Regions from separate parts of the Brenneria sp. L3-3C-1 genome, predicted to be linked through region 3. Evidence: predicted binding sites of a transcription regulator. Region 3 holds the regulator's gene; each other region holds the start of a gene.
What was found. The regulator PhoB, encoded in region 3, activates phosphate uptake and scavenging genes when phosphate is short. The targets are predictions, from matches to a motif close to CTGTCATAAAACTGNCNNAT.

Region 1 (2,274 bases), on a different contig from region 3:
ACAGCATGTTTTCCCGGAACGTCGCGCCGTTTTCGGCCGTTATCACCGCGGGTACGGAGACGCCGGATAGCGTCTGCAAGTGTTCCAGCAATGGTTTATGCAGCGTAAAGGGCACCAGCGCCGCGCGCGTCGGCAGGACGTTTAACCCAAATTGCCGGGCGATTTGATAACCAAACGGCGTCGCCCCCAGGCCCGGCATCGACAGGCCGCCGCTGGCGATCACCAGCGCCGGGCTATGAAGCGTCGTGCCATCGGCTAATTGCAAAATGAACGCGCCATCCGGTTTTTCCACCGTCGCCACTTCGCTGCGTAAACGCATCGTGACGTTAGCCTGCTCGCATTCCTTAAGCAACATATCGACGATCTGCTGAGCGGAATCATCGCAAAACAGTTGACCGAGGGTTTTCTCGTGGTAGGCGATATTGTGGCTATTCACCAGGCTGATAAAGTCCCATTGGGTATAGCGCGCCAGGGCCGATTTACAAAAGTGGGGATTTTGGGACAGATAAGCCGCCGGCTCGGCGTACAGATTGGTAAAGTTGCAGCGTCCCCCTCCGGACATCAAAATTTTACGTCCGGGTTTTTTACCATTGTCGAGCAGCAGAACGCGCAGTCCCTGTTGTCCGGCCTGTGCGGCACAGAACAATCCCGCGGCTCCGGCGCCGATAATGACAACGTCAAACTGTTCCACAATGGTTTCTCCGGTTATTGGCGCTGGCGTCCTCTGCCCTGACAGGAAGCCTGCAACGTTCAGGGCGGCAAATTGTAGTGTCCGTTTCTGTCAGATGCCAGCGTAACAATTTGCGTGTTTTGGTAAAAATGTATAATACATTGATTTTTATTGACTAAGTGGACTTTTCATCCGTATCCATCACACCCTAAGTCAAAAAAAAGTCATATTTCCCTTTTCCCCGCCCCTGCTTGTCGCCGATAATGCGCCGCGTTCATGACCACTAAATGGCCTAACGCTTATGCTACATTTATTTGCCGGACTGGATTACTACACCGGCCTGATGTTGATACTGGCTTTGTTGTTTGTATTATTTTATGAAGCCATCAATGGCTTTCACGATACAGCCAACGCTGTCGCTACCGTTATTTATACCCGTGCCATGCGAGCGCAGTTCGCTGTCGTTATGGCGGGCGTGTTTAATTTTTTCGGCGTGCTGCTGGGGGGACTCAGCGTTGCTTACGCCATTGTCCATCTGCTCCCCACGGATTTATTGCTGAATGTCAGTTCAGCTCACGGGCTGGCGATGGTCTTTTCCATGCTGCTGGCCGCCATCATCTGGAATCTCGGCACCTGGTATTTCGGGCTTCCCGCCTCAAGTTCGCACACGTTGATCGGCGCCATCATCGGTATTGGTTTAACCAACGCCTTACTGACGGATACCTCCGTGGTGGATGCGCTCAATGTTCCCAAGATGATCGCTATTTTCCTGTCGTTAATTTTATCGCCGATCGTCGGGATGATTATTGCGGGTCTGATGGTTTTCCTGTTACGCCGTTTCTGGAGCAACAGTAAAAAACGCAAGCGGGTACACCTTACGCCAAGCGACCGTGAAAAACAGGATGGTAAACGCAAGCCGCCATTCTGGACGCGTACCGCGCTGATTTTATCCGCTATCGGCGTCAGCTTTTCACACGGCGCGAATGATGGTCAGAAAGGTATTGGTCTGATCATGCTGGTACTGATTGGCGTGGCGCCCGCCGGCTTTATCGTCAATATGAACGCCTCCGGCTATGACATCAGCCGTACCCGCGATTCCGTGGTCAATTTACAGGAGTATTATCAGCAACACGGCGCGGCGCTGGCGCATGTCATCGACCTTTCTCCGCCGCTGATCCCGGCGCCGGAAAAAACCATTCCGGCGAACGGCAACGTCGATTTTCACTGCGATAGCTCGCGCGTCATGATTGCCATCGAGCAAACCCAGGTGTTGTTGAGCAACCTGAAAAGCTACGAGCAGTTAAGCGCGGACGATCGCGGTAAAGTGCGCCGCTTGCTGATGTGTATTGCCGATACCATGGATCGGATCGTCAAACTGCCGGAAACGCCGACGGAAGATAGGCGCTACCTGAGCAACCTGCGTAACGACCTGCTGCATACCATTGAGTATGCGCCTATCTGGATCATCATCGCCGTCGCGCTGGCGCTCTCTCTGGGTACGATGGTGGGCTGGAAGCGTGTTGCAACCACGATTGGCGAGAAAATCGGCAAGAAAGGAATGACCTATGCGCAGGGCGTCTCGGCGCAGGTCACCGCCGCGCTGT
Region 2 (2,274 bases), on a different contig from region 3:
GCAACTCAGCTTACGGCCTTACTGCCAAACACAAGGAAAGCAGTACAATTTTAGTACAATCAGGCTTAATGCCATTATTTTTAACACTAATCATTTTTAATACTAATTATTTTTAATACAACGCATTACCGCTGCCGTCTTTTATATCGGTCTTCCAGGCGGCGCGTACCTGCTCCACCACTTCATTGGGCAGAATGGCGTAATCCAGCGCCGTTGCCTGCTCGCCGCCTTTGGTATAAGCCCAGTCAAAGAACTTCAGCACTTCCGTACCCTGTGCGGCGTTCGGCTGTACTTTTTGGATCAGGATGAAGGTCGTCGAGGTAATCGGCCAGGCATCCTCACCTTTCTGGTTGGTCAGATCCTGCGCGAAAGATTGGCTCCAGTCTGCGCCTTTGGCCGCATTACTGAAGCTTTCCTCTGTCGGGCTGACCACTTTTCCGTCAGCGGAAACCAATTTGGTGTAGGCCAGGTTATTCTGCTTGGCGTAAGCGTATTCAACATAGCCGATGGAACCCGGCAGACGCTGAACGAACGCGGCAATGCCATCGTTACCTTTTCCGCCCAGCCCGGTCGGCCAGTTAACCGTGGAGCCCGCGCCGATTTTTTCCTTCCACTCCGGGTTCACTTTCGCCAGATAGCTGGTGAACACGAAAGAAGTACCCGCTCCGTCCGCACGACGCACCACCGCAATATTCTGATCCGGCAGTTTGGCGTTCGGGTTCAGCGTGACGATGGCGGGATCGTTCCATTTTTTGATTTTGCCCAGATAGATATCACCCAGCGTCTTACCGTCCAGCGTCAGATCGCCGGATTTGATGCCCGGAATGTTAACCGCCAGCACCACGCCGCCGATCACCGTCGGGAACTGGATCAGACCGTCCTGCGCCAGCTTATCATCGGACAGCGGCGCATCCGTCGCCCCGAAATCCACGGTCTTGGCGATAATCTGCTTTACCCCGCCAGACGATCCAATACCTTGATAGTTAACTTTATTACCGGTTTCTTTATGATAGGAGTCAGCCCATTTGGCGTAGACCGGCGCGGGAAATGTCGCGCCCGCGCCGGTGAGGTTGGCGGCGGCCAAAGCGGAAAGCGATGTCAGTGAAAACGTGACCGCAGCGATATGGGTAATCGTGGTACGCATAAGTTTCATAATCCCTCCTGTGGGAGACTAAAAGTAGTGCCGACCCGGAGCCGTGATTAATCAGAGTGTAGTGTGCAGGAGGAAAAATAGAGCAGTTGAGTGACAGTAAAATGTACGAAATATGACAGTTTTATGACATACGGCAAAAATGCCGTTTCCGCTTCTTCCCGCATCGTGCCCCTGTGCCGGTGGTTCCTGCCGGCGCAGGAACGACGGGGATGATCCCATCCCCGGTTATCTCAGTCCTGCTTCCAGCGGCGGAAAATCAGCGAGGTATTGATGCCGCCAAAGGCAAAATTATTCGACTGCACATAGTCGGTATCGATATGCCGCGGTTCGCCCATAATGTAGTCCAGTTCGCCGCAATCTTCCGCCGGTTGCCGCAAATTGAGGGTCGGAGCGAACCAGCCTTCACGCATCATTTCAATGCTCATCCAGGCTTCCAGCGCGCCGCAGGCGCCCAGCGTATGGCCGAAATAGCTTTTCAGGGAAGAGATGGGCGTAGCGCGGCCAAAAACCGCGGCGGTCGCCTGACTTTCCGCCACGTCCCCGCGGTCGGTCGCCGTGCCGTGTGCATTGATATAGCCGATATCGCCGGCCTGTAAACCGGCGCAGCGCAGCGAACCTTCAATGCAAATCTGCATGGTTTCGCGCTGCGGTTGCGTAATGTGCGCCGCATCGCAATTGGTATAAAAACCCACCAGCTCGGCATAAATCGTCGCGCCACGCGCCTGCGCATGTTCCAGCTCTTCCAGAATCAGCGTGCCCGCGCCTTCGCCAATCACCAGTCCATCGCGTCCGGCGTCAAAGGGGGACGGCGTGGTCTCCGGCGCGTCGTTGCGCTGGCTGGTGGCAAACAGCGTATCAAACACCGCCGCTTCCGACGGGCAAAGTTCTTCCGCGCCGCCGGCCACCATAACCGTCTGATAACCATGACGGATCGCTTCCCAGGCATAGCCTATCGCCTGACTGCCGGAGGTACAGGCGCTGGAGGTGGGAATAACCCGGCCGCGCAGACCAAAGAACAGCCCGGCGTTGACGGCCGTGGTGTGCGGCATCATCTGTACGTAGGTGGTGCCGGTAATATTGTTGGTATGTTTTTCGGTCAGCATGGTGGCGAACTCGCTGAC
Region 3 (2,274 bases):
GACGGTTTTTCAGCACGTACACTTGCTTGTCGAGATCGCCGTCGGTGCTGGCGACGACCTGTGTATTCAGGCAGGCCAGAAGATCGCGGGACTCATTCAGCGTGGCGACCGAGTCGTGGTTGCCGCCTAATACCGCTAACCGGCAGCCGGTACGTTGCAGTTCAACCACGAAACGGTAATACATTTCCCGCGCATAGCTGGGCGGCGAACCGTTATCAAAGATATCGCCCGCGACGATTACCGCATCCACCTGATGCTGCTCGACCTGGGCGATAAGCCAGTGCAGGAAAGCCTGATGCTCGGCCGCGCGGCTCTTGGTATAAAAATACTGCCCCAGATGCCAGTCGGCGGTATGAATAATGCGCATGGAACTCCCTGAGTGGCGTGTAATAGCAATGCCATTGATTATAAACAGCCGTAGGGGCAACTGTCGTTGCGAAAACATGAGTTTGGAAAGCGGCTCGAAAATATGCGGGTCATTACTACTTGACGTTGAAAATCGCTCCCGGCGCTTTTTCTACTCGCGCCATCCCTGAGGCTCGCTCTATAGGCTGACGAGTCTTCAGAAAAATATCTTGTTTGTGTTTTTATATATAACACTATGATATTAATATAAATTTAGTGTTTAAGCCGTTCACCCCCACGGCGTAAGAAATTACGCTGAGGTGGGTGCCCCCGCGAATGCGCCGCATGGAGGCGGCGCAAGCCAGTGCCGCGTCGGGAACGCGTCACTGGCGGTTCGGAAAAGGGGGCGACCGCCGAAGGAACCGCGCTAGCGGCGTGATTTCAGCCACAAGCCCGGGTTCGTAGGGTGGTGGCGTTTGAACCACCCTGCGTCGGGCGCGTGCTACGACATAGCAGAGAAACGGCGGCTTTATCGCGCACGAAAGATTCTCCGATGTGGCATATTCCAATTTGTGGGGATTTCTAGCACTACGTGACGTTGAAAAATGCTCCTGCATTTTTTTATGGCGGGCTATCCCTGCCCGCCACCCTACGGGCCAATGCTGCGCATTGTTGAAAAATGCTCCTGCATTTTTTTCATAAATATGTCACAAAACTGACGCATAATGCTTTCCGTATGCTAACGGCGACGATGATTAACGGCGGATTAATGATGGCAAGACGCATATTGGTCGTGGAAGATGAAGCACCGATTCGTGAAATGGTATGCTTTGTACTGGAGCAGAATGGTTATCAACCAGTCGAAGCCGAAGATTATGACGGCGCAGTCGCACTATTGGCGGAACCTTTCCCTGAGTTGGTGTTGCTGGACTGGATGTTGCCGGGCGGATCGGGCTTGCAATTCATTAGGCATATGAAGCGCGAGGCGCTTACCCGCGATATACCGGTCATGATGTTGACCGCCCGCGGTGAAGAAGAGGATCGCGTGCGCGGGCTTGAGGTCGGGGCGGATGATTACATCATTAAACCGTTTTCGCCTAAAGAGTTGGTGGCGCGCATTAAGGCGGTAATGCGCCGTATCTCGCCGATGGCGGTTGAAGACGTCATAGAAATGCGCGGCCTGAACCTCGATCCTTCCTCGCACCGGGTGACGACGGGCGAGCTGGCGCTGGATATGGGGCCAACGGAATTTAAACTGTTGCACTTCTTTATGACGCATCCTGAGCGGGTTTACAGCCGTGAACAGTTGCTGAATCATGTATGGGGCACTAACGTTTATGTTGAAGATCGGACAGTTGATGTTCATATCCGCCGGTTGCGTAAAGCGCTGGAAACCAGCGGTCATGACAAAATGGTGCAGACCGTTCGCGGAACGGGATACCGTTTTTCAACACGTTACTGAAGGCTGGCATAGCGGAGAAACATTAACGTGCTAGAACGTCTCTCATGGAAAAGGCTGGCGCTGGAGCTGGTTTTTTTTTGCCTGCCCGCGCTGTTGCTGGGTTTGATCTTCGGCTATCTACCCTGGTTTCTGTTGGCCGCCGTTCTGGCGGCGCTAGGCTGGAATTTTTATAACCAACTTAAACTTTCCCACTGGCTGTGGGTCGATCGCAGCATGACGCCGCCTCCCGGCCGCTGGAGCTGGGAGCCGCTGTTTTACGGCCTTTATCAGATGCAATTGCGTAATCGTCGGCGTCGGCGCGAGCTGGCGTTATTGATTAAGCGTTTCCGCAGCGGCGCGGAGTCCCTGCCGGATGCACTGGTAACTATTACCGAAGAGGGCACCATCTTTTGGTGTAACCATCTGGCCCAGCATCTGCTCGGCCTACGCTGGCCGGAAGATAACGGCCAGAATATCCTCAACTTGCT

Region 1: the regulator PhoB is predicted to act here: its motif matches at 881-900, upstream of pitA (inorganic phosphate transporter PitA).
Region 2: the regulator PhoB is predicted to act here: its motif matches at 1,264-1,283, upstream of pstS (phosphate ABC transporter substrate-binding protein PstS).

Annotation. Positions count from the first base shown of each region.
Region 1 covers NZ_JAEMHF010000009.1:44,118-46,391, forward strand. Annotated here, with positions in the region: gene JG725_RS15970 (NAD(P)/FAD-dependent oxidoreductase) at 1-691, opposite strand, end outside; gene pitA (inorganic phosphate transporter PitA) at 972-2,274, shown strand, end outside.
Region 2 covers NZ_JAEMHF010000003.1:210,022-212,295, forward strand. Annotated here, with positions in the region: gene pstS (phosphate ABC transporter substrate-binding protein PstS) at 113-1,153, opposite strand; gene JG725_RS10285 (beta-ketoacyl-ACP synthase) at 1,384-2,274, opposite strand, start outside.
Region 3 covers NZ_JAEMHF010000002.1:396,323-398,596, reverse strand. Annotated here, with positions in the region: gene sbcD (exonuclease subunit SbcD) at 1-367, opposite strand, end outside; gene phoB (phosphate response regulator transcription factor PhoB) at 1,118-1,807, shown strand; gene phoR (phosphate regulon sensor histidine kinase PhoR) at 1,835-2,274, shown strand, end outside.